3 regions of the Shewanella sp. QJM3NY_23 genome follow, and region 2 is predicted to be linked to each of the others. Evidence: predicted binding sites of a transcription regulator. Region 2 holds the regulator's gene; each other region holds the start of a gene.

Region 1 (10,306 bases), 2.0 Mb from region 2:
TGTGGCCGTTAAGCAAAAAGTCTAAGCGCACCATAGGGTAACGAACCCGAGATGGATTGTAGACCAAGCCTTTAATACCGTTAATCATATCGGTTGGATATTGGTCTCGGTCAAATGGGATCACCTGATCGATAACGCCATTTTTACGCTTCATCTTAAATGCACCAAAGTGCGACCCGGTCGTTAACCAGCCATCATTGGCGTTGGCGCCTGTGCTGGCGAGGACATTAAGGGGGGCCAATACTGACGCACCACTGAGGGTCACATAAGAGGTGGCTGCAAGGCCCTTAAGAAAATCTCTTCTGTTCATGTTGATATCCTTTTTAGTGCGCCGACTTATCGAAAGTTGATGAATGTTCTTGCAAGTATTTTTGTACTAACGCTTGAGTGTCTTGGTCCATGTTGACGAACGCTATCATGCCTTGGAACATGCCGGGCCAAGTGTTGGCATCGAAATGTGCTTCGCTAGGTTGGGTATGACAGACGCTACAACTGGTGGAGTAAGTCTCACGTGCATAGTCCCACAGGGGTTGTAAATCTTTGACGAGGAAATCTTTCTCGGTCCAAATCTTGGCCTCGACTCGTTGCCACTGCAGTCCGGTCATTGGATCTTCTTTCTGCTCGAAAATTTCCATGACCCCCTCTTCCAGCGCAGCTTCTTTTGACAGTTGTGCCGACAAAATATTGAGACCAAAATCGAAGTAGATCACCCGGCCAGCACCCACTTTTTTACGCCAGCCATCAATGCCGACTTTAACGCGGTCGCCTTGGGTTTCGAGTACAGTCACTTTGGTGGCGATGTTGAGCGTGCCGGCTTCGACATCTGTGGTGCCATTAAAGTAGAGCGGTTTGGTGAGCGCGGTGAAATAGGTGTCACCCACTTGTAGGCTGCTTTCGCCAGAGCCCACTTGAGCGATGAGTTCAGGTGCGCGAGAGGTGCCCATATCAGGCAGTTTGTGAGCAATACCTTTGTGGCAATCAACACAGCTTTGATCGATTTCAGCGGCGCGTTTCATCTGTTTTTGCGCCAGTTTTGACATGCTTTCCCATTTCATTGAGGCATAGTTATGGCAATTTTTACAGGCTAGCGAGTCGTCGCGATCGAATCGTTTCCATTCGCGGCTAGCCATTTCAAGCCGCTTAGCTTCAAATTTTTCATCTGTGTTGACAGTTTGTAGCAACCAGCCCCAGACATCGTGAGAGGCTTCCATTTTACGGGCAATTTTACGCGTCCAGTTGTGCGGCACATGGCAGTCAGGGCAGGTGGCACGTACCCCTGAATGATTTGACCAGTGCACCGTTTGTTGCAGCTCTTGGTAAGGCTTGCTTTCCATGCTGTGGCAGCTAATGCAAAACGCTTCGGTATTGGTCATTTCCAGTGCGGTGTTAAAACCACCCCAGAAAATAATACCCATGAGAAAGGCTGACAAACTGATGGTACCTAAGGTGAGGTACTTGGCGGGCTTGTTGAGCGTGCGCCAGATAGTAATAAACCACTTCATAACAGCATCCTTAAAAAATAGATCAGGTAATTATTTAACTTAGTGAGAGACGATGCCGCCAAATGCTTGGATCATCCAAATGACAAAGCCATAAGCCCCTATGCCGCTGATCGTTAAAATGGGAAACAGTAAAAAAATGATGAAGCCCAGCGCCTTAAACTCTTTGGATTTCACCTGACTGGGTTTAGTCGCTAAATCTTGTTCTGCCATGATCTGCTCTCTTAGTGGTGATCTTTGTCTATGGCTACAATATTAGAGGAGGATTGTTAATGGCTGTCACACCTAGGATGAATGAACATCGACAAGTTATGAAAAAATGTGAAAATCAATTCTGGTGATACGGAATATTAAGCGGTATCAAGGCTAGTGTTTTGATTTAAAAGGAGTTGCATGCATATTTAAACGAGCGTCATCCTAGGTGTGACGTGTGCTTAATGCCCTTATAATTCAGTGGTGCGTGGGGCAATTAGCCAAAAATAAAAATATCTAATGATTTGTTAATTTACGCTAGTTTATCGCGTCAGCTTTCCTGTAAAATTCGCGCCAACCTAGGTTATGTGAGCGTTCGGTTAACCGAGCAGCTCTTGGCTTCGCATTCAATGTGTAAGTCTGCAGCGCACGTAAGGTACGTCACAAGTACTCGGTGGTTCTCTAACCCGATAGTGTTGAGCGGGATCCTCACTGCCATAACCTTGTAAAACTAAGAGAACAATAAAGGTAAATAATTATGAAGTCTGAACAGACTCTCGATACCCCTGCTGTACCTACAAGTTCGATGTTGGATCGTTTTTTTGCTATTTCTGCCCGTGGCAGTAACGTAAAGCAAGAAGTAATTGCCGGATTTACCACCTTCTTGGCCATGGTTTACTCGGTCATTGTGGTGCCTAATATGCTCGGCACTGCAGGCTTTGATGCTGGCGCGGTCTTTATTGCGACCTGTTTAATCGCCGCCTTTGGCTCGTTGTTAATGGGGCTGTGGGCTAACCTGCCAATGGCGATTGGCTGCGCTATCTCGTTGACCGCCTTTACCGCGTTTAGCATGGTGTTGGGTCAAGGGATCTCGATTCCGGTTACGTTAGGCGCCATCTTTTTAATGGGGATAGTGTTTACGCTAGTGAGTGTGACTGGGGTTCGTCAGTGGGTACTGACCAACTTGCCTAAAGGTATTGCTCACGGTACGGGTATCGGTATCGGCTTATTCCTCCTGCTTATTGCCACCAACAGTGTGCAGCTTATCGTCGCCAACGATGCGGGTTTACCGGTGAAGTTAGGCGATATCCATAGTTTACCTGTGCTTGCGACCATTATCGGCTTGGCGGCCACCATTGGTCTTGAGCGCCGCGGTGTACCCGGTGGTATTTTGTTGGTGATTATCGCATTGTCGGTATTTGGCCTATTGTTTGACCCTTCGGTGACCTATCAAGGCTTGTTTGCCTTACCCGATCTGATGTCTGACAAATCATTAATTGGTCAGCTCGATATTATGGGGGCGTTAAATCCTGTAGTGTTACCTATTGTGTTGGCGTTAGTGATGACGGCAATTTTTGATGCCACAGGGACAATCCGTGCGGTGGCGGGGCAAGCCGAATTACTCGATAAAGACGATAATATTGTCGGTGGCGGTAAGGCGCTGACCTCTGACTCGGTAAGCAGTATCTTTGCCGGTGCAGTGGGCGGCGCGCCTGCTGCAGTGTATATCGAGTCGGCTGCAGGAACCGCCGCTGGTGGTAAAACTGGCCTGACAGCGACCATTGTTGGTGTGCTGTTTTTACTGATGATGTTCTTGGCGCCACTGAGTTATTTAGTGCCTGCCTACGCTACAGCACCTGCACTGATGTATGTGGGACTGTTGATGTTGAGCAATGTGACCAAGCTTGATTTTGACGATAAAGTCGATGCCATGGCTGGGTTAACCTGCGCGGTGTTTATCATTTTAAGTTGTAACATTGTCACTGGGATCATGCTGGGCTTTGTCACGTTAGTGATAGGCAGATTGTGCAGTGGCGAATGGCGTGCCATCAAGCCGGGTGTGTTAGCGATCACTATCGGTTTAGTGGTTTTCTATCTCGGTGGCTGGGCGATTTAAACGTTTATTGATATCAAAGCCTGTCAAACATACTGATGTAGCTGGGTTTGCCCCATGTGCATAAAAAAGATGTAACTCAAAAGACGAAATATCCTTTCGTCTTTTTTATTGGCGGTAAGCGCGTAGCAGATCTTTCCAAGTAACAATACCGACAATCTTACCCTGTGCTAACACCGGCAGTGAGCCAATATTGTGTTGCAACAATAACTGAGTTGCAGCATGTAAGGAGCACTCGGGTGTGGTGGTGATAGGGCTGCGTGTCATGACCTGATGGGCTCGGCGCTGCAGGGTTTCAACATCACGCTCGGTTTCGTTGATAGCGCCAATATGGGGGCTCAATGTGCGCAGGTAATCTCGCTCAGATAACACCCCTTGTAGCCTATCGTTTTCAACCACCAATAGATGATGAAACGGCGCACTGTCAAAAATCTCTTTGACTATGGTGAGTCGATCGTCCATGTCGATAGTGACGACTCGGGTACTCATAATGTCGGCAACTGTGACGCTCATAGTCTATTTCCTCATGTTTATGCTATTTATAACAGACTATTAACAGTTCAACAAATCAACATGTTTGCTGAGGCGATTGATGAGCTAATCATTGAGAACAGGCCTGCTAAGCGTTGTTTGGTCTGTTAGGGTTATGCTGATAATGTCTGCAAACAGCTTGTAGGGTGACTAACCATCTCGCGGTGTTTTTAATGATGACGACAGGGCAATGACTGCTGGCTATCTGATGGCATGCCTTTGGATGAAGTGCCGCGATTGCAGTAGTGATATTAGCGGGGGGGATAAATCAGCCCAGGTGATCCTAGGCTGATGTTCGGTTTTTATGTGTCGAATGTCTTAGAAGATAAGATGTGCAACACCCGCAATAACAGGCAGGGTGACTAGGGTTCTTAAAATAAACACCACAAACAATTCGGCAATATTGACCGGGATCTTACTGCCTATCAGCAAGGCACCCACTTCACTCATATAGATAAGCTGGGTGACCGACAGGGCGGCGATAATAAAGCGGGTCATGTCAGACTCGATTGAACTGGCTAAAATCGAGGGGATAAACATATCCGCAAAGCCAACCATAATGGTTTTAGACGCCTCGCCCGCTTCTGGAATTTGCAGTAACTCTAGCAGTGGGATAAATGGCATGCCAAGGTAGTCGAACAGCGGTGTGTATTCGGCGATCATTAATGCGATGGTCCCGATAGCCATGACAACAGGGATCACGCCAAATACCATGTCGATGACATTTTTTAGGCCATCTTTTAAGGTGTGCGACACGCCTTGCGCATGCGCCGCTTTAGCCATTGCTTGCTCAAAACTCCAAGCGAAAACGCCCTTACCGTGTGGCACGACTTCATCGTCTGGATGACGTGGCGTATCGTCAATATAGTGATCTTTTTTCCAACGCAGTGGTGGTAATTTAGGCACGATAACCGCCGCGACCACACCAGCCAAACATACGGTTAAGTAAAATGGCGCAAACAGATGCTCTAATTTAACTTGCGAAATCACCACTAATGAGAAGGTGATTGAAACCGCCGAGAAGGTGGTGCCGATCACAGCCGCTTCGCGTTGAGTATAAAGGCGGGCTTCATATTGTTTACTGGTCATTAAAATGCCGACACTGCCATCGCCAAGCCAAGAGGCCATACAGTCAATGGCGCTGCGACCTGGCAAGTTAAATACTGGCCGCATAATTTTGGTTAACAAGGTACCAAACATCTCCAGCAAGCCGAAGTTAAGCAATAATGGCAATAACATGCCGGCAAAAATAAATACGCAAAATAATACGGGTAGCAGGTCATTCAGTACTAAGGCGCCCGTATTCCCCGAACGGATAGCTTCAGGGCCTATGCCCATGTAGGTCAATACAATGAAGACTGCACCAATAATGCGAACGATAGCCCACATAGGGTTTACGTTAAGTAATGCATTGATAAAGTGATGCTGCAGCAAAGCGTTAGGTTTTAGCCACTTGCAGATGAGCGTCGCGATAGCGGTAATGACCACTATAAAGGTCACTATGCCGGTTAGCGCATCGCCTAATAAGCTTTGTAATCCTTTTGATACGATAGCGATAGGAATGGTGATCGCATCTTGATAGCTAATCGGTGTCATAAACAGTAACAAGCCGATCAGCGAAGGGATGAGAAATGTAAGTAACGTTTTTATGTTAGTTTTTTGTTTTTTAGCCACTTTTTTGCCTTAAATTACGCTGTCTGTACAACGGCAAGAATTAAATATTAAATCCATAATTCAATTTATAATGAATATCCATTCATCTAATCGACGGAGGTTACCGCCTAAGTCCAGTGATGTAAAACCATTTAATGCGCAATCTTGTGACTGACAGCTATAGCATAGTTATTTGCACTTTATGACTATTTATATTGTACTGAAAAAAGTTGCATTTGCACCATGTACTTTTTAGTTAAAAAATGATTAAGACAATGTTATTGCTTGGTTTTATATTCCTTAGCCGCGAAGAGTGTTGGCTGTAGCGCCTAGACTTAGCGTGTAGGAGAAATGCAGGGTAGTTACTTGCGCTGGTTTACCCATTTAATCTAAGGCAGAGCGAGTCAGTTAGCCAGCCGCCTTTACTGGGCGATACCAAGCATATAAGGCCTGATTACAGCATTGGGTGGATCTGGGGTTTGTGTCGAGCTAAGTGGCAAATAGGGCAGAGGCGTGAGGCGAAGAACAGCGGGATAGGCTAAATAGATTGGGCCGTGGCTAGGTGCCAGCGGCTCAATGTAGGTTGGTTGTTATTGACATTTGTAATGCATCAAGCAAGCAAGATGTCAGTAGCCAAGTGCCTGCCTATTGTGGCCTTAGGTTATCCGAAGGTTTGCCTTAGGCTCTTGGCTTTATCAGCGTTAATTTTTAGCTCAGAAATTGAGTCTTCAACGCTGGCTAACGCATCTAAATTATTGTTCGATGCCTGAGTGATCAGGTTAATCCCTTGATTTAGTTCTTGTACCACTTGCATCTGCTGCTGCGCTGCGACGGCATTTTGCTGGGCAAATTCGTGAATACTGCTGATGGAAGTATAGAGTTCATCCAGCTTTACCGCCGAAGACTCAGTTTGCTGGGCGCAGTGTTCGGCCAATTGCTGGCTTTGACGCATCTCTTCGCTCCAATCGCTGAGCATTTTAAACATTTTGTCGACACTTTGGGATATGCTGGTCGTCGATTCTTGAGTGCGACTCGACAGTGCCCTGACTTCGTCGGCAACGACCGCAAAACCGCGGCCCTGTTCGCCAGCTCTGGCGGCTTCAATGGCGGCATTGAGTGCGAGTAAGTTGGTTTGCTCGGCGATGGCATCAATTTCGCCCATGGCATTGGCCACATGTTCAGCTTCTTGGTGCAGCTGCTGAGTATTTTTTGCCACATGGGTGACGCTTTGTGTGAGCGAGTCGATATCTTGGCTGTTTTGCTGCATCTTAGTGCGATTATCGTGACAAATTTGGTAAGTGTCATCGATATGGTTTGATGTTGATTGAATATTACTCACCACCTCATTTAGGGTCGCGCCCATCTCCTCCATGGCACTGGCCATCTGCTCAATTTCTTGATGCTCTTTATCGATACCACTGTGGGTTTGGTTGACGGCGACAATCAGTTGATTAGTGATGTCGGTTATCTTATCTGCGCTATCTTGGTTTTTGCCTAACACCCCTTGCATCTTGGCGTCTTTCATCAATATCTGAAACTTAAGCAGCGAGGAGGAGTCTTTACCGCAATAGACAAAGCGGCTGACTGAATCATACTCTTGTTTCATCGCCATTAACTGCGCAGGGATCCTAAAGGCCTCATCGTAAAAAATGGCTAAATTGAGTCCTATAAGCGCCAAGCCGACTACAATGGTCTGCCAGCCTAAAACGTAGCCGGCTAGCGCTAGGCCTAGGGTGGTAACGACTGCTGAGATGATGCGTTTTTGTACTAATGAAAGTGGGTCTTTTACTGTTTTACCTTGGTTTATTTGCTTATATAGGGCCTGCGCACTGGTGATTTTTTTTGCATCAGGTTTTACCCGTACAGATTGATAACCTATGAGTTTATCTTGTTCGTACATAGGTGAGACAAAAGCATCTACCCAATAAAACGCGCCATCTTTACAGCGGTTTTTCACCATACCGCGCCATGATTGACCGGCTTTTAATTTTTGCCAAAGATCGGCAAATGCCGCGGCAGGCATGTCGGGGTGACGCACCACGTTGTGATTATGGCCCAACAATTCTGACTCGCTGTAGCCAGAAATATCGATGAAGGCTTGGTTGACATAGGTGATCACTCCACGGGTATCTGTGCTCGAAATAAGCTCGTCTTTATCGTTAAGCTTGACCTCTCGCGTCGACGTAGAGAGGTTAGTATGTCTAGTTGTAGTCATGTAAAGGAGGTCTTCAGCAAGTCGCCATCTCCAGCCTTTACTTGTGTAAGTGGTTAGTGGCGTAATAAAAAATTCATTGGCATTCTATCAGGCACTTGAACATTTTGTTAGCCACCTCACAAATCTATTTATAGTGAGATGTTGCGCGTAAATTAAATGCTAAGATTTTGATCTTGCTCCAATAAAAATATTGACTCAGTGATGATGTGACGTATATTCGTTTACCCTTTTATATTATAAGGTTATCTGTGTAGTCGCTGTGGGTTTGGCTAAAAATGTTACTAAAGTTGTTATAAGAAATATGCGCTAAAGCTCGGCATAAAATCACAATTCCATATAATCTAGTAGGACGACAGCATTGCATTATCAACGGACTATGAATTCATCACAGCGAAAACTATCAACACTGGGGTTTAGATTTGGCATGCTGGGCATGACTGTGCATGTACTTAGCTTACTCGTGGCATCGTTGGGATTTAATGATTTTAATGGTAATGGTTTTAGCTTTTTTAATTTTTCATTAAGTGAACTGGGCCAATATGGCCACTCTCAATTAGCGGTAGTGTTTAATGGTGGGTTGTTTTTTGGTAGCTTAAGCTTGGTGTTATTTTGCTTGTTTTCATTGCAACATTGCGACAGTCCATTGCTGTATCCCTGCTTGTTATTGCTGATTTTAGCCATGCTTTCTCTGGCCATCACGGGTTTATTTCCCATCAATGTGTATCACTTACACACCTTAGGCATTGAATATTTCTTTTATTTTTCACTGTTGAGTATCGGGTGTTACTTGGGTTATTTATGGCAGGGCGCAAGGTTGGCCGCAAAGCCCGTTAAGCGTTTTGCTTATCAAGGCAGCAGTGTATTGAGCCTGCTGTGTATCGCTGTATTTGGCTTGTTTGTTTTCCTTGCACAAGTTGATAGCAGCTTAATTAATAGTGGCCAAGCATTTTACCATGGGATGATGATGATCGAGCCACGCCCTGAATTTTGGTGGCCCGCCATCGTTGAGTGGTTAGCGTTACTGCTGTTTCTTGGTTGGAGCGCGGCCTTGGTGTGGACTCAGCGCCCTACGCGCGACTAGCGCCTTTGCTCAAATCCCGCTTGTCCAAACCAGTATCCATTACAGGCTAAGTTGGTTTCACTGGTGGTCTCTATATTAGCGTGAGTGGCTCCCTTGTCGACCAAGTTTTTGGTTAAGTTATTGGCTAACGCAATTGAAGCCAAGCTACTGGGGGAAACCCTAAAATAGTCGACCCCTAGGCGCTGCATCTCCTGTTGTTGATCACTTAAGTCAATATAACTGGCCGATTGAGTTTGAATGCCATTAAGGCGCAGCAATGGCTGGGATTCTTGGGTTTGCGCTAATACACCTTGCGGATAGTCAATACAGATGGTTTGGCAGCTGTCCTTAGTTAATCCTTGTTGGCGTGCGGTAAAGCAGCGTGCCGAGTGTGCCAGTGGCATGTAGCCATGACCAAAGACTTCCACCTCTATCTGCCTTGGGGCCAAGTCGGTTAATACTCGTTCGAGCCAGTGCTTTGATAGCTCCAGTGGCATAACAAATCGTTGCATTCCCCAAGCGGCTAATTTCTGCAAACTTGCCGCATTATAGTTGTTAATACTTGGCCCACAGATAAAAGGTAAGCCGAGTGATTTCGCTACCTCAACGGCGCCCATATCGTTGGCTTCAACCATAAACTCACCATTATCGATTTGCTGTTTTAAGGCTGTAAATTCCGATTGGGCTTCAATCAGCGCCAGCGTAGAGAGTACCACTTGTTTACCCGATGCCTTGAGCATCTGAGCTAGCTCAAGGTAGTCGCTAAATTTCAGTTGGCGGCGACGGCTACAGACGGTTTCACCTAAATAGATCAGTTCTATGTCGCTACTGGCTGCTTGTTGATAAAACGCGCTGACCTGTGCCTTTGACCAGCAATATTGAATAGGGCCTAAAGATATGTTCATATTTGCTCCTGTTATTGGCTACTGCCAAGTGCGCTCATAGGCTCCAAGTGTCGTAACCTGGCCTTCGGAGACCTTGGCTAACGCTTTGTCCCACTGAGCTTGGGTCGTATAGGCCTCGGGATGATGTAAAAAAGTGTCGATAGCTTGACGCCAAACGCGAGTGACTTGCTCAACATAGGCAGGACTACGTTGGCGCCCCTCGATTTTAAGAGATGCCACGTTTGCCTTTGCCAGCTCTGGCAATAAACTGAGGGTATTAAGGCTGGTGGGTGATTCTAAGATATGGCTCGGTTGCTTGTTATCTGCGGTGATATAGCGGCCCTTACACACCACGGGATAGCCCATCTGCTCGTTAAT
Region 2 (10,306 bases):
TGATATTGGTGATTTTATTGCTGGGCAGTTTATTAAGCTCTCACAAGTAATCGATGATAAAAGAGTGGCCCGAGCTTATTCATTGGTTAATGCCCCTTCGAGTCAGTATCTTGAGGTTCTGGCGGTAAGGGTAGAAGAGGGCAAGTTATCTCCGCAATTACAGACGCTAAATGTTGGCGACAGTATCGATATCTCCACTAAAGCGACGGGCTTTATGACCCTAGATGAATTGCCCGCTCAAGGCCAACATTTATGGCTGTTTGCTACTGGTACGGCTGTAGGGCCTTTTATCTCTATGATGCGAACCGAGCAACCTTGGTTACGTTTTAATAAGGTGATTTTGGTTTATGGGGTTAGGCAGGCGAACGACTTAGCTTATTACCAAGAGTTACAGCAGCTTGAGTTAACCTATCCGCAGCAGTTTGAACTCGTCACCTCTGTGACTCGTGAAAAAGGCGTTGGCACCATAGATAGCCGTATACCTGATGCCATGGCTGCAGGCGTTATTGAGGCGCAAGTAGGACTTCAATTAACCCCAAAAGATGCTCAAGTGATGATTTGTGGTCACCCTGAGATGATTAAAAGCCTGACTCAACAGCTTAAAGAGCGTGGTTTAGCCACTAATTTACGCCGAGCGCCTGGTCAAATCACGGTTGAAAAATACTGGTAACAAGGCTTTGATGGCAACTGCCTTGAGGGCCATCATTTAGTCGAATAAAGTGGAACCAGTAGATAACGTATCCTCGCTTTAAGGCGACTTGCATTAAGATTGATTGACCTAAAGAGCAATGACGGTTGCTGTAATGGTATCGTCCTTTCTTAACTGCGCAAGCTCTCCATTATTATATTAAGTATCTGTTTTAAATTGACTATATTTGGGTTTGTCGTGTTTTTCTCAGTATTAATACTTTGGTTTATCGCGCCACTCAGTATGCGGCTTTACTCGTTGCAAGTAGGTCAACTGTACGCCAGTGTTACAGTTGGTCGGATTGGCGGCGGCCGTTACGCTTGAAGCTTCTTCGGTTTTGTTCACCAAAGGTTCCGTAAAGTTCATGACTGACACCAAATTGTAACCGCCGCTCCCCATCGAATTTTCGTCTATCGGCATGGTGAACATAGCGACAACGGCACGGTGTTGTACTGCATCCTTTCAGGGGAAGCATAGGCGCTTGCGCAGAAAGGTAACGTTTACCTTGCAGTGAGTGGGCGCTGGTACAATCCATTGCATCATTGACAATTTCTACACTATGAAAATTCGTATTCGTTGACGAATATTGCTGCTCAGCAAGAGGCGGGAGCTCACTAATAGGCTTAGCTTTGGTTTTTCTTCGTACTGTTTTTGTTACTTTTTTTCGCCTTATACCTAGTCTGTGCTTAAACAGATACAGCAGTAGCATGAGCGCCAAGAGCAGCGCGATGATTTTGATTGGCATATTTATTCTCTGTGATGTTATCGCTTGTCTGGTTTTACGCTTACTTGTTTAGTGTAGTCACTGCTATTAGCTAAGCGCAAAATTGCCGATATAGGATGTTTTTTTAATAATTCAACTTGCCGTTATGTGAGGTTTTGATTACCCTAGTCGCAATTGATAACCATTATCATTATCGGTTTGTGACTGGAGAGTTGAAATGAACTTTACTAAAGGCATTATTGCGCTAGGTTTGGCTTGCATGACATCAATGGCAAGTGCTGCTGATACGTTAACGATTTACTCATATCGACAGGCGTTTTTGATTGACCCCATTTTAACTGACTTTACCAAGGAGACTGGTATTGAGGTGAATGTGGTCTTTTCTAAAAATGGTATTGCCGAACGTATTGCCAGAGAAGGGCGCTTATCTCCAGTTGACTTAGTACTGACGTCTGATTTTTCTCGCTTAATGGAGTTGGCCGATAAAGGTTTGGTTGCCCCAGTGCAAAGTGATGTACTTGAGGGTAATATCCCGCAGGCAATGCGTTCGCCCACCGGTGAGTGGTTTGCGTTAACCCAGCGGGTAAGAAATATTTATTCATCTAAAGAGCGCTTAGGGCCGTTAGATATTACTTATGAAGATCTTGCCGATCCTAAATATAAAGGCAAAATTTGTACTCGCAGCGGTAAGCATCCCTATAATATTGCCTTGGTAGCCTCAATGATCGCGCATCATGGTGAAGCTGAAACCAAAGAGTGGTTAAGCGGTTTTAAGGCCAATTTGGCCCGTAAGCCACAAGGTAATGATCGTGGTCAGGTGCAAGCCGTTAAAGAGGGCTTGTGTGATATTGCCATTGGTAATAGTTACTATTTAGGCAAAATGTTGCAAGACCCCAACCAAGTCGCTTGGGCTGAAGCGGTCAATATCAACTTCCCTAATCAAAGCAATCGTGGTGCGCACATTAATATCTCGGGAATGGCGTTGGCCAAGCATGCTCCTCATAAAGACAACGCGGTTAAATTAATGGAATACTTGTCAGGTGATGCCGCGCAACAATCTTATGCGCAAATCAATATGGAATACCCGGTTAAAGTGGATGTTGCACCATCAGAGTTAGTCGCCTCTTGGGGCGAGTTTAAAGCCGATGCGTTACCCATTTTTAAATTGGCTGAGTATCATCAGGCAGCCGTAAAATTATTAGATGAAGTGAAGTTTGATCTATAAAAAAATAGCAGCTTAAACGCTATTGGTACTTTGATAGCCTTCTTATTAGAAGGCTATTTTGCTTTTTAGCCACAGAGCGCACATTTTTGTAAGTTATAATCGTTTTTATTTAAGTTTCGATTTAGGTTAATCCTTGATAATTATCTGATTAAGGCAAATGAGATAACGAATGATTTTAGGTTTTGCTCGACGTTGGTCACTGATCAGTTATTTGGTAGCAGTCATTTTAACACTGCCACTGTTAGCCATAATTGTGCAGGCTGCTGTGCCAGGTGAGTCTATTTTTGCCCATCTACTCGATACCGTATTACCCACATACATTTTCAATACGCTGGCGTTAATGCTTTGCGTCTGTATTGGCGCTGTGGTGTTGGCACTGCCTGCGGCTTGGTGCATTGCCCGCTGTGACTTTCCGGGCCGCCAACTTTTTCAGTGGGCATTGTTGTTGCCTTTAGCTATGCCAGCCTATGTTGTGGCTTATGTATATACCGACTTGCTCGACTATGCAGGCCCTATTCAGCGGGTTTTGCGTGCCGTGTTTGGTTGGCAATCGCCCCAAGACTATTATTTCCCTGATGTGCGTACCTTGATGGGCGCAGCAGTCATGTTAGCCTTAGTATTGTTTCCCTATATTTATTTGTTAGCTCGCACTGCATTTATGGAGCAATCCTCAAGCTTACAACATGCAGCTCGTGTAATGGGGTGCTCGCCATGGCAAAGCTTTTGGCGCTTAAGTTTACCCATGGCAAGGCCCGCATTAGCCGTTGGCGCTTCACTGGTCGCGATGGAAACGGCAGCTGACTTTGCTACCGTCAGTTATTTTTCGGTGCCGACACTGACTACCGCGGTATATGACACTTGGCTAGGCTATGGCAGTTTATCTGCTGCCGCTAAGTTATCGGCGATTATGCTGTTGGTGATTTTTTGCATGATTGGCAGTGAGCGTTTTGCGCGTCGTAAGCAGAAGTTGTTTCAGAAACAGGCCGAGCTTAATGAGCGTGACCGTTATCCGTTATCCGCACCAAAAGCCTGGCTAGCCACCTTATACTGCGCTGGTTTATTAGTGCTGGCTTTTCTATTGCCTTTTGCTGTGCTTGTTAGTTACGCCTGGCAATACTTTGAGGTCAGTTGGCACGACGAATTTTTACAATACAGTTTTAACAGTCTTTACATTGCGTTACTAGTGGCCATGATCACAGCAGTTATTGCTGTGGTTCTGATGTTTGTTAGGCGTTGTAGCCCACGGCGCAGCGACCTATTACCGTCGCGCTTAGCGTCTACAGGATATGCGCTACCCGGTACCGTGCTGGCGATAGGGATTTTGGTGCCGCTCACTTATATGGACTTTGCCATTAATGATATTTACACCTACTTCGATGCCTCTGGGCCTGGTTTGCTGTTAAGCGGCAGTGTATTTGCGTTAATTTTTGCCTTTTCAATTCGATTTGTCGCCATTGCTATTGGCAGTGTAGAAAGCAGTTACAAGCGGATAAGCCCAACGCTGGATATGGCTTCAATCACTATGGGGTTAAAGCCCAACGCATTACTGCGTAAGGTGCACCTTCCTCTGTTGCGAAAAGGCATTTTTGCCGGTGTGTTGTTGGTGTTTATCGAGTGCATGAAAGAACTGCCTGCGGCGTTATTACTCAGACCCGTCGGGTTTGAAAATCTCGCCACTTACGTATATCAGTTTGTATCAGATGAACAGCTAGAACATGGGGCTTTGGCGGCTATTGTGATTGTATTTGTTGGTCTTATTCCGCTGATCTATTTAAACCGTTCTTTGGAGCATAATACTTAAATGTCGACACTCAATATCGAAGATGTTCATAGTGATTACCAAGGCCTGGTGATTTTAAATGGGCTCAGCCTTAATATTCAGCGGGGAGAGATTGCTGCGCTGTTAGGGCCAAGTGGCTGCGGTAAGACCACACTGCTCAGGGCGATTGCTGGGTTGCAACCTATCTCTGCTGGCCGAATTAGCATTAATAAGCGGTTGTTGTCGGGAGATGAGCACTTTGTGCCGAGTGAGCAAAGAGAAGTGGGGATGATTTTCCAAGATTATGCATTGTTTCCCCATTTAACGGTGGCCGAAAATATTTTATTTGGGGTCAAAGGATTAGCTAGCGCTGAGCGGCAATCCAGATTAACTGAAATGTTAGCTCTGGTGAAACTTGATGGCTTAGAGAAACGTTATCCACATGAGTTATCGGGCGGCCAGCAACAGAGGGTATCGATTGCCCGTGCTCTGGCGTATGAGCCTGAGTTATTGCTGCTCGATGAGCCCTTTTCTAATATCGATGCCAAAGTGCGCAATGAAATGATGCTGGAGATCCGCAGCATTTTAAAACAGCGCAACGTCAGTGCAGTTTTTGTGACTCACAGTAAAGATGAAGCCTTTGTATTTGCAGATAAATTAGCGCTTTTTAATCAAGGTGCCATAGTGCAATATGGTTGTGCAGAATCCCTTTACAGTGCCCCTGCCGATAAATATGTCGCTGAATTTTTAGGCGAAGGTAATTATCTTGCCGCTCAAGTGGTTGACGGTTTTACACTCTCTACGCCACTCGGAGAGATTGTCAGCACTGCGCCTATGTTGTTTGATGTGGGGCATAGTGGCGAACTTTTGTTGCGACCAGAGCAAATCGATATTCATGCCAATGAGCAGGGGGATGGCATGATAATCGAACGACGTTTTTTAGGCTGTAATTGTCATTATCGAGTCTTGGTCGGTGCACAACGTTATGATGTTCGCAGTGCAAAAAACGATTTAGCGCTTGGTCAACGGGTTCAATTAGAGGTATTGCCGCATTCGTTGGTCTTATTGTCACATCCTGAGTAACATATTTATAACTCGCAGTGGTTGTTCTGGTTAATAAACGTTAATCTAGCTATTAATATGGTTTCTTTTTAACGGTTTGTGGGTTGTGTAGTACTATTTATCGCTAAAGTTTTGGACAATATGGCCGAAATTGAAACTGACAAAGGTAGGGTCTATATGGATAGTCAGGTTATGCCACGTGAACAGTTAGGTGTGTGTGCCGAAGGAAATTTGCATAGCGTATATTTGATGTTTAATGCCGAGGACGGTGTGGAATCACAATTACGTCCTTGTGTAGCCAATGTTGCGCAGTACATTTATGAGTTATCGGATCAATATGCCGATAGCGCCTTTAATGGTTTTGTCGCGATTGGTGCTAATTACTGGGACAGCTTATACCCCCAGTCTCGTCCAGCTCAATTGAAACCGTTTCCGGCGATGAATGCCGATAATCGAGATGCCCCTGCACATGAGTATGATCTCTTTATTCATCTGCGGTGTGACCGTTATGATATCTTGCACTTGGTGGCTAATGAAGTGTGCCAGATGTTTGAAGGTTTAGTTGAGCTGGTCGATGAGGAACGTGGTTTTCAGTTTATGGATGCGCGGGATCTTACCGGCTTTGTCGATGGTACTGAAAACCCCAAAGGGCGTCACCGCCAAGAGGTCGCCTTAGTTGGGGATGAAGATGCAACCTTCCGTTCTGGTAGTTATGTGCATGTGCAAAAATACGCGCACAACCTGAGTAAATGGAATCGACTTCCTCAGAAAAAGCAAGAAGATATCATAGGTAGAACTAAAATCGATAATATCGAATATGCCTCGCAGGATAAGCCTCTAACCAGCCATACTAAGCGGGTTAATCTGAAAGATAGCCAAGGGCGTTCGATGGAGATCTTAAGGCAGAGTATGCCTTATGGCTCAATGAAAGAGCAGGGGTTGATGTTTATCGCCCTGTGTCGTAATTCTGAGCATTTTGAAAAAATGCTCCACAGCATGATCCACGGTGATGGTGCTGGTAACCATGATCACTTAATGCACTTTACTCAAGCACTGACGGGATCGGCTTTTTTTGCTCCTTCGCTAGATTTTATGCAAAATGCAGCCACCGAAAGTGACGAGTGAATAGCGGCAACCTATTGTTCGTTGCGCCATTGATTAACTACAGTCCCCCAAGTCTGTTGACTCTTTTTTATCGCGCAGTGGTTCAAACTGGTGCGCAAAATGAGTAGCCATCAAAAGCATGCTGCAATAAAATTCGCCTTAATCGGCTTTACCAAGTCTTTTTAGCAGACTGGTTAAGCATCAAAAGCGATAAAATCTTGCATGCTGATTAAATGCCGACAAGAGAAACTTGTCGGCATTTTTATATGATTTTAAGTGACACTGGCTTTGATTGATCATTAACGGCTAAATTGGAGCCAGTGTTTTGGCATAAAAAAGACGCCATTGGCGCCTATTTTTCAGTAAATCGTAATTAGTCTTGATCCAGAATCTGTCATTTAACTGCCAAAATAGAGGCTATTGATTCCTTGAGCTAGCGTGCTATAAAACGCATATAACGAATTAATCGGTATAGTTAAATAATGACTTTATTGTGTTGAACGTTTTACCAACTTCTTGAATATTAGACGGGCAGATAAAAATCGTGTCATCACCAGCAATGGTGCCCAATATTCCCTCTGGTTTACCTATAGAATCCAGCAGTCTAGCGATTAACTGCGCAGCTCCAGGGCTGGTTCTCACCACAATCATAGATTGATTATGGTCGACATCAAGTACGAGGTTTTTCAATGGGCTGCCAGCCGTAGGCACACCTAGTTCTGCAGGGAGGCAGTAAACCATCTCTTGTTTAGCATTACGTGTACGCACCGCGCCAAACTTACTTAGCATGCGCGAGACTTTCGATTGGTTAATATTGTTATAACCTTCGGCTTGAAGCGCATTGACGATTTCGCTCTGAGAGCCAAAGCGTTCCTCTTTTAAAATAGCCTTAAAGGTCTTAACGAGTTCTTCTTGGTTTTTATTGGCTTGCATAAATTTGGCATTCTTTTATTCGTAAAATTGGCTCATTGTGAATAGCTATGCAAAGCAAGTCAAGCCTTACTCGTTGTAGATGAATAAACATTCACTCATTATTGCTGGTGATCATGTAAGTATCGAGGCCGCAGCGATAGGTATCCTTTTCATTTAGCATTATTAATGATGATAAAGGTGGCGGCTGCATCTATGTGTGTTAAGTCAAACGGTTATCAATTAACCGCTAATACATGCACTTTTCGAGGTTATTTATAAAATATCTTGCTACACGACTAAGGGATAATTGAATTATTGATGTGATTGCAGTAATGTTGCGCCATCTGTGAATTTAGATCTATGTCACATAATAACCAAGAATTAACGGAGATAACTATGAAAGTTGCTGTACTTGGTGCCGCTGGTGGTATTGGCCAGGCTCTTGCTCTACTGCTTAAAACTCAATTGCCTGCCGGCTCTAAATTATCCCTTTACGATATCGCGCCAGTGACCCCTGGTGTTGCGGTTGACTTGAGCCACATCCCTACAGCGGTTGAAGTCAAAGGATTTGCGGGTGAAGACCCAACACCAGCACTAGAAGGCGCTGATGTGGTACTTATTTCTGCAGGTGTTGCGCGTAAGCCTGGTATGGATCGCTCAGATCTATTTAATATCAATGCGGGGATCGTTAGAAACCTAGTCGAAAAGTGTGCGGCAACTTGTCCTAAGGCGCTTATCGGTATTATTACCAACCCAGTTAATACGACAGTGGCAATTGCAGCTGAAGTTCTAAAGGCTGCAGGCGTATATGATAAGAATCGTTTATTTGGTGTAACCACCCTTGATGTTATTCGCTCTGAAACCTTCGTGGCCGAAGCTAAAGGCTTAGATGTTGCTGATGTAAAAGTCAATGTCATCGGTGGTCACAGCGGTGTGACCATTCTTCCTCTGCTGTCTCAAGTTGAAGGTGTGACCTTTAGCGATGAAGAAGTCGCAGCTTTGACTACACGCATTCAAAACGCGGGTACCGAAGTCGTTGAAGCTAAAGCCGGTGGCGGTAGTGCAACACTTTCTATGGGGCAGGCGGCGTGTCGTTTTGGTCTTTCATTGGTTCGCGGTCTGCAAGGTGAAGCCAATGTTGTGGAATGTGCCTATGTTGATGGCGGCAGCGAGCATGCAGCGTTTTTCGCACAGCCAATCCTACTTGGTAAGAACGGCGTTGAGCAAGTGCTGGCTTACGGTGAAGTAAGTGAGTTTGAAGCCAATGCGCGTGATGCCATGCTAGATACCTTAAAAGCTGACATCAAGCTAGGTGTTGAGTTTGTTAAGTAAGCACTACTTGTTAGGTAAGTGTTAAGTAAGTATTAAGTAAGTATTTAAGTAGATAAAAAAATGGAGCCTTCAGGCTCCATTTTTTTTATTATCACTAAAGGTCGTATTAGTGATTACGCGCAACGGCGATTCTAGCGAGCGATATTAGCGCTTGCTTGTAGTCACTCTCGGGGAGTACTTCTAAGGCGCTAATGGCCTTATCAGCCTCTTCTAGCGCTCTTTGTTCAGTATATTTGAGAGCGCCACATTGCTTGAGCGCATTGAGAATCGTCTCAATATGACCTGAGCCATCTCCTTGCTCAATCGCTTGACGAATTAAAGCTTGCTCTTCATCAGTACCATTAGCTATGGCATAGATAAGCGGTAACGTTGGCTTGCCTTCGGCCAAATCATCCCCAATATTCTTACCTAGCTCTTCGGTTTCGGCGGTATAGTCTAATAAATCATCGGTGAGCTGGAATGCCGTGCCCAAAAATTTACCATAGTCAGCTAATGCGGTTTGCACCTCAATACTGCTATCAGCTAATACCCCTGCTAAACGGGTCGCAGCTTCAAACAGTTTTGCTGTTTTGCAGTAGATGACACGCATATAGCTTTCTTCCGTGGTGTCAGGGTCGTTACAGTTCATTAGCTGTAACACTTCGCCTTCGGCTAACACGTTGGTGGCATCGGCCAGTACTTCTAATACTTGCATGCTACCCAGCTCGGTCATCATTTGAAACGAGCGAGTATATAAGAAATCGCCCACTAACACGCTCGCACTGTTGCCAAAAAGCGCATTAGCTGTCTCTCGACCACGTCTTAGCATTGACTCATCTACCACGTCATCATGCAGTAATGAAGCGGTATGAATAAATTCAACGATTGCGGCAAGCTTGATATGAGCTTTGCCTTCATAGGCAATCGCACGGGCGGCCAGAATGGACAGCAGTGGGCGCATTCTCTTGCCCCCGCCGTTGATAATATAGAATCCAAGTTGGTTTATTAGGGCTACATCTGACTCCAACTGTTTATAGATCAGTTGGTCGACGGCTTTCATATCAGCATCAGCCAGCTGACGAATGGCGTTCAAATCCATATTAGGCTCTACTTCTAGTGGTATTACGTAATTCAGGCAGCCCAAATTAAGGCAAAAATGTTATAGTATTGAGATTCTACCTAAAAATGTCGAGTAAGACATTATTAGAAGACTAATGTGAGAGTAATTCCGATCTTTTTTTGATCAAAGTGAATTAGGGCTTGTCAGCCTAATCAACTTAGCGTAAACTCCGCGACCATTGTCATTAAAGCTTTTATAGCGCCCAGCCTAACATTAAAAGGTCTGCGTGCTTGAAATATCGGAGTAAAATAGCTATGTACGCTGTTTTTCAAAGTGGTGGTAAGCAGCACCGTGTTGCTGAAGGCCATACAGTTCGTCTAGAAAAATTAGAAGTCGCTACAGGCGAAACTATCGAATTTGACCAAGTTCTTTTGGTTGCTGATGGTGAGACTGTACATGTT
Region 3 (10,306 bases), 1.2 Mb from region 2:
CGCACTCTCATCGAAATAATGTAGCAACACCTGACGTCGACACGTTTGCGCCTCGGCAAACGCCGCCATCGTATTGAGCTTATGAAATTCGACCTGTTGTTGTGGCCCAGGTTCTGCCTGTTCAATTAGATGCCGTACCCGGCCAATATCGGCTGGGTCAAACAGCATTAACGCTTCGGCATCGAGGCCGTCACGTCCAGCTCGGCCGGTTTCCTGGTAATAGGCCTCGACACTCTTAGGGATGTCGTAATGCACCACAAAGCGCACATTAGACTTGTTAATCCCCATGCCAAAAGCCACGGTTGCCACCACAATATCTAACTGATCTTTTAAGAAACGCTCTTGAATATCGCCGCGCTCTTCTTGTGTTTTACCCGCATGATAACCATCGGCTTTATAGCCTTGCAGACGTAACCGCTCTGCGACTTCATCGACGCGGCGACGACTGCCGCAATAAATAATGCCGCTATTACCGTTTTGCGCCTGAATAAATTGCCTGAGCTGATTGGCGGCATTGAGCTTTTCGGCAACGGTATAGCGGATATTAGGCCGGTCGAAACTGGTTAATAGCACATAGGGGCTGATCCCTAGGCGCTGACAAATATCTTGGCGGGTCGCCTGATCCGCCGTGGCTGTCAAGGCCATAATGGGCACATGGGCAAACAGCTGTCTAAGGCGACCTAACGCCGCGTATTCGGGCCTAAAATCATGCCCCCATTGAGAAATACAATGCGCTTCATCGATGGCAAATAGCGAAATATGCAAGGCTTGCATACGCTCAACAAAACTGTCCATTAACAGCCGCTCTGGTGACACATAGAGCAACTTAAGTTCGCCGCGGTGCATCTGCTGGAAAATCTGTTGCGATGCTTCACGGGACTGCGATGAGTTTAAGTATGCCGCCGCTACACCCATCTGCTTGAGGCTATCAACCTGATCCTTCATCAAAGAGATCAAGGGAGACACCACCACAGTTAACCCGGGGAAGAGTAATGCTGGCAGTTGATAGCATAAACTTTTACCACCACCCGTTGGCATAATCACCAACGCATCATGACCGAGAAAGACTTGATCAATAACCTCTCGCTGACCCTGCCTAAAGGTGCGATAACCAAATACCGCCTGCAAACAACTGGCGAGCGGATCTGTGTTTTGGGGTTCAACTTGGGTTACTGCAGAATCCATTGGGCATCATAGTCATCAATCGGGCCGCCTATTCTAATCAAGCTCATCGCGCTTGTCTCGGTTACGCTAACAATTGCGCCATTTTTTATTGTCATCACCCATGCTAGCTTAACCATGGTGGTGATATTTTAAGCAAAAGCTTGCTTCATAGCATTGTTTAGATATAGGTTAATTACTCTATACCAAGCCGATGATTAACGGAGTAATCGCTTAATGACAACCGCAATTCAAGCACAGGTTTTGGCCAGCGTCGCCGAGATATTTGACCAACAAGTGCCGTTTCATAATCTTCTCGACCTACATATTCAGCATTACGATATCCACGGTGTCGAAGTAGTAGTAAAAATGAAGCCTCAGTTAATTGGCAATATCCATCAACAAATTTTACATGGCGGCGTAACCGCCACAGTGCTCGATGTGGTGGGTGGTCTGACTGCATTTTCAGGACTGGTGGCCAGCCGGGATGATTGGAGCCTAGATGCCTTACAACAACGCTTAACCACCCTTGGCACTATCGATCTACGTGTCGATTACTTACGCCCAGGCAGAGGCGAGATATTTACCGGCACAGGCACGGTGATTCGTGCGGGCAATCGTGTTTCCGTCTGCCGCATGGAGCTGCATAACGAGCAGGGGTCTCACATCGCTTTTGGTACTGGCACTTACATGGTGGGCTAACGCCACTTAAAACAGCAGTGCAATTGCGCCGTGTAGCCTAAAGTTGATACGGTCATAATACGTGGCTTACTGCTCGTTCACACGAGCAAATAACCTGCTTGAGTCCAAACCGCTTGCGCCCTACAATGCGTCTCCTTGTTACGACTAGAATCCCAGGTTATGGCCGATACTGAATATCGCAAAGGGGTGGTGTTGGCGCTTTGCGCATACTGCCTTTGGGGCTTTGCCCCTTTATATTTCAAACTATTACACAATGTGTCTGCGACAGAAATACTACTCCACCGCGTGATTTGGTCTTTTGTTTTTATGATCATCCTCATGCAATTTATCGGCGGTTTTTCTAAGCTTAGAGCCCTATTTCGACGCCCCAAACAGCTGGGCGTATTGGCCATCACCTCGGTATTAATTGCCGGCAACTGGTTACTGTTTATTTGGGCGGTGAATAATGATCACATGCTCGATGCCAGCCTAGGCTACTTTATTAACCCCTTGTTTAATGTATTGCTTGGCATGATATTTCTTGGTGAGCGGTTACGTAAACTGCAATGGTTTGCGGTGAGCCTCGCCTGTACTGGAGTACTGATCCAGCTGATCTCTTTTGGGTCAATCCCACTGGTGTCATTGGCACTGGCATCATCGTTTGGTTTTTATGGTCTATTGCGTAAAAAGGTCAATGTCGATGCTAAAACGGGGTTATTGGTTGAAACCGCGCTATTGCTTCCTGTGGCAGTGCTCTATCTGTTTTCGACTTTAGATTCGGCCACTGCAAATATGCTGACCAACGATATCAATATGAACTTATTACTTATTGCGGCTGGTGTGATCACCTCGGTACCGCTGCTGTGTTTTGCCGGAGCAGCAACACGTATTCCGTTGTCAATATTAGGTTTCTTCCAATACATTGGCCCCAGTATTATGTTCGTTTTGGCCGTTAGTCTATTTAATGAACCGTTCGATTTAGAAAAAGGCATCACCTTCGCCTTCATCTGGAGTGCATTGGTGATATTTACGCTTGATATGGCGTTAAAGCGTCGACGCAAGCAACAGGGCTAGTAACGGCTCTGCCCGCTCAACACTCAATATCAGCAGATAGCCCTCCGTCGTTGGCAACACCAGCACATGATGACTACCGGTAACGGACAATAGGGCTTTATCGCTATTGGCGATGGTATCTTTTAACTTAAACCAGCCCAATCGATAGCCGGGCAAACCCACGCCATTACTTCTATAACTCAACTGTGGCGCATCAGCGTCATCCAAGCTAACAATGCGTGCCTGCGAAATTAAAAGACTCTCCAAAGGCAATTCAGTGCGATACAAAGGAATGTCGACCGTCATTGATGTGGGGGTGACACGAATATTGGCATCATAGGCCTTAAAGAACACCCAAGATAATAGACCCAATACAGTAATCACCATACCCAGCGCAGCAAATTTAGCGCCTTTGGGTAATGGTTTGATCTTTAGAAGAATTAAAATAAAGCCGATGCCGACCAGTAAAGAGACAAATGTCGCACTCGTTGCAGCATCGAAAGCCGTTAGCTGAAAGACTTGAGTATCCATGTTCAAGCACCCTATTTTTAATGTCATTGAGGTCTCTGTTGAGCCCCACGATATAAGATTGAGTGGTGGCTCATCCTCAAATTGAATAGCCTCACTATGCACTGCACGACATACTATGTCAAAAAGTGCATAACGCCCAACACAAGCAAAAAGACCACGCCTTAACGTGGTCTTCTAAGTGAGCTTTTACTAGAGATCTAACGCGAGAATTTTTGATTTACGTTGGTAGTTATACAACTGCTTTTTCATATTAGGTAATGCATCAACGTCAACGATTTCAAAGCCATGCTCAAGAAACCAGTGGATACTGCGCGTTGTCAGTGCAAACAAGCGAGAATAACCTCGCACCTTGGCTTGCCCAATAATGTTCTTCAGCAGTATGCTACCTCTATCGGCATCACGATAGTCAGGATGCACCACCAAACACGCAAATTCACCGGCATTATCTTCCTCAAACGGGTACAGCGCGGCGCAACCAATCACTAAGCCGTCACGCTCAATCAGCATAAACTGCTCAATCTCCATCTCAAGCTGTTCACGGGAGCGACGCACTAAAATACCGCTTTGCTCCAGTGGGCGGATTAAATCTAGCACCCCACCAATATCAGAGATCGTCGCTCTACGTAAACGCTCTGCACTCTCTGTCACGATTTGCGTGCCGATGCCATCGCGTGAAAACAACTCCTGCAACAGTGCGCCATCATCGAGATAACTGACAAAGTGACAACGGGCTACTCCGTTACGACAGGCATCAATACTCGCCTGTAAAAAAGCCCGAGTGGCCACACACCAATCATCGTTTTCGCTCTGCTCAGATAAGATGCGCTGTGCATCGGTTGGCATTAACTCCGCCAGCACTTCGCCATCACTATCTAAGATGCCTTTTTCGGCGCTAAAACCAATCATCTTATCGGCTTTGAGCTTCACGGCAATTTGGGTGGCGACCTCTTCTGCGGTGAGGTTAAAACTCTCACCCGTCACCGATGCCGCTACAGGGCCCAATAGGACGATGCCATGGTTGTCTAATTGACGCCGTAGGCCCTGAACATCAATCCTTCTCACTTTGCCACTTAGGCAGTAATCGACACCGTTATCGACGCCCAGCGGTTGAGCAATAACAAAATTACCGCTGACCACGTTAATCTGCGCCCCTTGCATCGGGGTATTGCTTAAGCTCATCGACAGCCGCGCGGTAATATCGAGCTGCAACCCACCGACCACCTGTTTAATCACTTTAAACGAGTCTTCATCGGTAATACGCACGCCGTTATAGTATTCAGGCATCAACTGCTGTTGCTTTAAGGCGGCATCGATTTGCGGCCGTGCACCATGCACCAACACTATGTTGATCCCAAGGCTATGCAGCAAAGCGATATCATTGATGATGGAGCGAAATTGGTTTTGCGCTAATGCTTCTCCACCCAACATCACCACAAATGTTTTGCCCCTATGTGCATTGACATAAGATGCAGAATGACGAAATCCATCGACTAGTTCAGTAGTGCGCACGTATGACCTCTAAATAACAAGAAATGGGAGCAGCTTTGACCACATGAGAATAACAACCCGATAATATTGCATTTAAATTCACTTTAAAAGCATTTGTTTTCATTTCGTACAATTAGTTCAGTCTGCCGTCATCTAGCAAACCCACGAGTGCACAGCTCAATTAAGCAGTAACAAAATAAGCACTGGAGTTAATCTATCAGTAAGGCGAGGTGAAGCTTAAATAAACGTGATGGCATGACATAGAAGATGAGTACAGCTGGGAGAGGAATTGCGTATGCAGAGAGCGCAACAGACTATTCAACCACAGTGGCGAGTCCTACCTGTTGGACGAGGTCCCCGTGTAAAAAGGGCAAAAAAAAAGCCCCTACAAGTAGGGGCTTTTCAAAAAACGTTATCAAGAATTACTTGATTTTCGCTTCTTTATACATAACGTGCTGACGAATAACTGGATCAAATTTCTTGATTTCCATTTTTTCTGGCATGTTACGTTTGTTTTTCTCAGTCGTGTAGAAATGACCAGTTTTAGCGCTAGAAACTAGCTTGATCTTCTCACGGTTACCTTTAGCTTTAGCCATGGTTTATTACACCTTCTCGCCGCGGGCACGAAGTTCTTTAACAACAACTTCGATACCTTTCTTATCGATAATACGCATACCTTTAGTAGATACACGTAGTTGAACGAAACGCTTTTCGTCTTCTAACCAGAAACGGTGGTTCTGTAGGTTAGGTAAAAAACGACGACGAGTCGCGTTCTTAGCGTGCGAACGGTTGTTACCAACCATCGGCTTCTTGCCAGTAACTTGGCATACTCTTGACATGTCAATCTTCTCCAAAAACAATTTAACGCTCGAGCATTAATGTACCTCGAATATGGCCGTCGCCCGAGGCACACAAAGAGGGCGCATTTTATACAGCATCTAAAATCAAAGATCAAGGGATATTCAATCTATCCATCCCCTCTCTGCGAACGACACTATCTCATGATCGCCTATAACCATATGGTCTAACAGCGAAACATCGATAGTTGCTAGCGCGTATTTCAATCGCTCAGTAATTCGCCGATCGGCATGACTTGGTTCCGCAACCCCCGAAGGATGATTGTGGCAAACAATGACGGCCGCGGCTTTTTTCTCAAGCACTAGGCTGACCACTTCACGTGGATAAACCGAGGCTGAATCTATGGTACCACGGAACAATTCAACGAACTGAATCACTCTATGTTGGCTATCGAGTAATAAGATGGCAAACACTTCATAGGCACGATCCCCTAATTGTCTCATTAAATAGTCTCGAGTTAAATCAGGATCTGTTAAAATCTTGCCTCTTTGTAGATTTTCTTTCGAAATTCGCTTACTTATTTCGATTGCAGCCTGCAATTGGGCGTATTTTACCGGTCCAATACCGTTAATCACGCACATTTCACTCTGCTTCGCCGACATCAAGGCTCGTAATCCACCAAAATGACCTATCATGGTGCGAGCTAACGACACCGCACTTTGGCCCGGCAAGCCATTTCTAAGCAACACGGCTAATAACTCAGCATCTGACAGTTGCGCCGCGCCTTGATGCAATAACTTTTCTCTTGGGCCCTCACCGCTGGGCCAATCCTTGATGGTCATACAACCTCCATGTTGCAGCGCTAGGCTGGCAATTATGTTTGCCACATTTTTATTTGAGTTATTGAGTATGGCTCAGTTTTTACAAACTTGTTTGCTCTACTTTACTCTGATTGTGGTATGGTTAGCCGGATGCGAAGCAAGGCAAATTAACGCGATTAGTGATCAATATGAGTCTGACAAATAAAAAGATATTACTGGGCATTGGTGGTGGTATTGCTGCCTATAAATCGGCTGATTTAGTGCGCCGACTCAAAGAGCGTGGCGCCGATGTAAGAGTGGTGATGAGCCAGAGTGCTCAAGAATTTATAACTCCGCTGACACTACAGGCCTTATCTGGTCACCCTGTTGCAAGCGATCTGCTTGACCCCGCAGCCGAAGCGGCTATGGGGCATATTGAACTAGCCCGCTGGGCCGATATGGTGCTGATTGCTCCTGCAACCGCCAATCTTATTGCTCGTATCAATGCTGGCATGGCTGATGAGCTGATCACCACCACTTGCTTAGCCACCGAGGCTCCCGTGGTATTGTGCCCCGCGATGAATCAACAGATGTATCGCAATGCTGCAACCCAAGCCAACTTAGACTCGCTACGTGGCAGAGATATCACCATCTGGGGACCCGCTTCGGGCAATCAAGCCTGTGGTGAAGTAGGCCCTGGGCGCATGGAAGAACCGCTGGTGATTGCCGAGCGAGTCGAACAGTTTTTTGCCCCTAAAATCTTACAAGGTCTATCGCTATTACTCACGGCAGGACCCACGCGCGAAGCCATCGATCCGGTGCGATATATTTCCAATCATAGCTCAGGCAAGATGGGCTTTGCCCTTGCTAAAGCCGCCATCGAGATGGGTGCTAAAGTCACCATAGTGGCAGGGCCAGTCAATATTGAAACCCCACTAAACATCAATCGCATCAACGTAGAGTCGACCCAAGAGATGCTCGACGCCGTTATGCAGCAAGTGCATCATAGCGATATATTTATCGGCTGCGCCGCCGTTTGTGACTACCGAGTTGCCGATATTGCCACCGATAAAATCAAAAAATCAGCACACGAGATGGCACTTGCGCTAGTGCGTAATCCTGATATCTTAGCCAGCGTTGCCGCCCACCCACAGCGGCCGTTTACTGTCGGTTTTGCCGCAGAAACCCAAGACGTGGCGCATTATGCAAAAGACAAGCTTAAGCGTAAAAATTTGGATATGATTGCCGCTAACGATGTATCAGATCCCTCGCAGGGTTTTAATAGTGATACCAATGCGCTAACCGTCTTCTGGTCTCATGGTCAGTATGAGTTACCCGCAACCGATAAGCTGACCTTAGCCAGACAGTTACTCACCTTAATTGCACAGCAGATGAAAACAGCATGAAGACACCAATTGAACTAAAAATTTTAGATTCACGTATAGGTTCACAGTTTCCACTGCCCGCTTATGCCACCCCTGGCAGTGCTGGCATGGATCTTCGTGCCATGCTTGACACCACCTTAGTGATTGCACCGGGTGAAACCCAGTTAATCCCAACAGGTATTGCTGTACACGTTGCTGACCCTAGCCTAGCGGCGATCATTTTACCTCGCTCAGGTTTAGGCCATAAACACGGCATAGTGTTGGGCAACTTAGTCGGCCTTATCGACTCAGATTATCAGGGGCCATTAATGGTCTCCTGCTGGAATCGCAGCAATGAACCTTTCAGCCTAGAAATTGGCGACCGACTGGCACAACTGGTGTTTGTGCCTGTGGTGCAAGCTGAGTTTAAGCTGGTTGATGAGTTTGATAGTTCAGATAGAGGTGAAGGTGGTTTCGGCCACTCAGGCACCCAATAATCTGCCACGCCAGACAAGTATAATTAGAGAGCCATGGTGATTAACTTATACCATCGGCTCCTGTAGTAATTGAGTAAAGGAAACTTAAATGGCTGCAAGCCCTAAAATCAATCGTCGTGAACACATTCTGCAATGCCTCGCCACCATGTTAGAAACCAGCCCGGGCCAACGTATCACCACGGCTAAACTCGCCGCAGAAGTGGGCGTGTCAGAAGCGGCGCTGTATCGTCACTTTCCCAGTAAAGCCAGAATGTTTGAAGGGCTTATCGACTTTATTGAAGAGTCATTATTGTCGCGCATCAATCTGATCATGGACGATGAAAAAGACACCATGAAGCGCTGCCAGCTATTACTGCAGCTGCTACTGGTCTTCGCCGAGCGTAACCCTGGCATCTCACGCGTACTCAATGGCGATGCACTGCTTGGCGAAAATGAGCGTCTACGCAGCCGCACCAGCCAAATATTTTCAAAAGTCGAAACCCACTTAAAACAGATTTTACGCGAAAAGACCCTGCGCGAAGGCAAAGGCTTTCAGTTAGACGAAGCCATTTTGGCTAACTTGTTATTAGCCGTTGCTGAAGGCCGTATCGCCCAGTTTGTTCGCAGCGACTTTAAGCAAAAACCCACCACACATTTTGTCGAACAGTGGAACTTTATTCAGCTGCAATTACTACAAAGTTAACCGAGACAAAGCTGATAGCGGTTAGCAACATCCCATGCCGCTGTAGCATGTCTATCACCTAAGCATTTGATGGTTCAATCCGCTTCATCCTTCAGCTCCGAATTAAAAAGCCGATTATCAACATCGGCTTTTTTGTTATTCCCCTACGTTTTCTGGGTATAAATTGGCCGTCATTCAGGGTATTCTCCTTGCCCGCCTATTAGCCTTTACCTAGATAGGCGATCTATAATCATTACTTTGAAGCGGCAAAATATTCATATTATTGATAATTTACCGCAATTGAACTAACCACTATCAATATGGTGGAGGATCCAATGGCATTAAGTGAAGCAGCACAACAGGTGCAAACCGCATTATTAGCGCGGGGGTTAGAGACCCCTATGGTACCTTGTGGACTCAGCGCCAATAAGCGCAAAGAAAAGATAGAACACCATATGCGTGAGATCTTAACCTTAATGTCTCTGGATTTACGTGACGACAGCTTAGTCGACACCCCAAAACGCATTGCCAAGATGTATGTTGACGAGATTTTCTCTGGTCTCGACTATGCTAACTTCCCCAAGATCACTGTTATCGAAAATAAGATGGGGTTTGATGAGATGGTTAAGGTGAAGGATATCAGCCTCACCAGTACCTGCGAGCATCACTTAGTGACCATAGACGGCGTCGCGACCGTGGCCTATCTACCACGCAAAAACATTATTGGCTTATCGAAAATCAACCGTATCGTACGCTTCTTTGCTCAGCGCCCCCAAGTGCAAGAACGCCTAACCCAGCAGGTACTCGTAGCACTGCAAACGCTACTTGAGACCCAAGATGTGGCAGTAAAGATGGACGCGGTGCACTACTGCGTTAAGTCACGTGGTGTAATGGACTCCACCAGCTCCACCACCACTACGGCACTGGGCGGTATTTTTAAATCTAACCCAGCCACCCGCGCCGAATTTCTACATCAATAAAGCTTATCAAACTACTCATGCTGCGGCCTCGGCCGCAACATTTAATTAACAAAAAACTTGACTTCACTAATCGACTATCTTAGTTTTCAAAAATTACTGCTCAAATATCATGCAATGCGGGTTATCTATAATTAAGGATTTATACCCTAGTCAAGGAAGATATAAATATGAAACACGTCTTCACTATGCTTAGTTTCATATTACTAAGTAGCTTTATTACTATGTCTAATGCTTACGCAAGGATAACCTATACCACCTGTAATGATTGTGGTGTCGCCCAGCAAGGGTTAGC

The links. Region 2 encodes ArgR, which controls arginine synthesis, uptake and breakdown. Its sites were predicted from a motif close to ANTGAATANNTATTCANT; they were not measured.
Region 1: AC0VXX_RS12480 (YjiH family protein) is a predicted target of ArgR. The motif match lies at 5,860-5,877, and genes of this name have one in related genera.
Region 3: argA (amino-acid N-acetyltransferase) is a predicted target of ArgR. The motif match lies at 5,001-5,018, and genes of this name have one in related genera.

The regions. Positions count from the first base shown of each region.
Region 1 is NZ_CM149657.1:2,803,799-2,814,104, reverse strand. Features, by position in the region: gene torA (trimethylamine-N-oxide reductase TorA) at 1-310, opposite strand, end outside; gene torC (pentaheme c-type cytochrome TorC) at 324-1,502, opposite strand; gene torE (trimethylamine N-oxide reductase system protein TorE) at 1,542-1,712, opposite strand; gene AC0VXX_RS12490 (NCS2 family permease) at 2,230-3,588, shown strand; gene AC0VXX_RS12485 (CBS domain-containing protein) at 3,694-4,098, opposite strand; gene AC0VXX_RS12480 (YjiH family protein) at 4,435-5,712, opposite strand; gene AC0VXX_RS12475 (methyl-accepting chemotaxis protein) at 6,431-7,984, opposite strand; gene AC0VXX_RS12470 (hypothetical protein) at 8,409-9,065, shown strand; gene AC0VXX_RS12465 (U32 family peptidase) at 9,062-9,949, opposite strand; gene ubiU (ubiquinone anaerobic biosynthesis protein UbiU) at 9,968-10,306, opposite strand, start outside.
Region 2 is NZ_CM149657.1:748,379-758,684, forward strand. Features, by position in the region: gene AC0VXX_RS03465 (ferredoxin--NADP reductase) at 1-670, shown strand, start outside; gene AC0VXX_RS03470 (hypothetical protein) at 975-1,433, opposite strand; gene AC0VXX_RS03475 (Fe(3+) ABC transporter substrate-binding protein) at 1,630-2,637, shown strand; gene AC0VXX_RS03480 (ABC transporter permease) at 2,807-4,438, shown strand; gene AC0VXX_RS03485 (ABC transporter ATP-binding protein) at 4,439-5,479, shown strand; gene AC0VXX_RS03490 (Dyp-type peroxidase) at 5,636-6,583, shown strand; gene argR (transcriptional regulator ArgR) at 7,025-7,495, opposite strand; gene mdh (malate dehydrogenase) at 7,871-8,806, shown strand; gene ispB (octaprenyl diphosphate synthase) at 8,913-9,884, opposite strand; gene rplU (50S ribosomal protein L21) at 10,160-10,306, shown strand, end outside.
Region 3 is NZ_CM149657.1:3,612,326-3,622,631, forward strand. Features, by position in the region: gene recQ (DNA helicase RecQ) at 1-1,185, opposite strand, end outside; gene AC0VXX_RS15960 (thioesterase family protein) at 1,399-1,863, shown strand; gene rarD (EamA family transporter RarD) at 2,023-2,916, shown strand; gene AC0VXX_RS15970 (PH domain-containing protein) at 2,887-3,426, opposite strand; gene argA (amino-acid N-acetyltransferase) at 3,616-4,935, opposite strand; gene rpmG (50S ribosomal protein L33) at 5,337-5,510, opposite strand; gene rpmB (50S ribosomal protein L28) at 5,517-5,753, opposite strand; gene radC (RadC family protein) at 5,877-6,554, opposite strand; gene coaBC (bifunctional phosphopantothenoylcysteine decarboxylase/phosphopantothenate--cysteine ligase CoaBC) at 6,722-7,918, shown strand; gene dut (dUTP diphosphatase) at 7,915-8,373, shown strand; gene slmA (nucleoid occlusion factor SlmA) at 8,462-9,055, shown strand; gene folE (GTP cyclohydrolase I FolE) at 9,370-10,014, shown strand; gene AC0VXX_RS16015 (hypothetical protein) at 10,182-10,306, shown strand, end outside.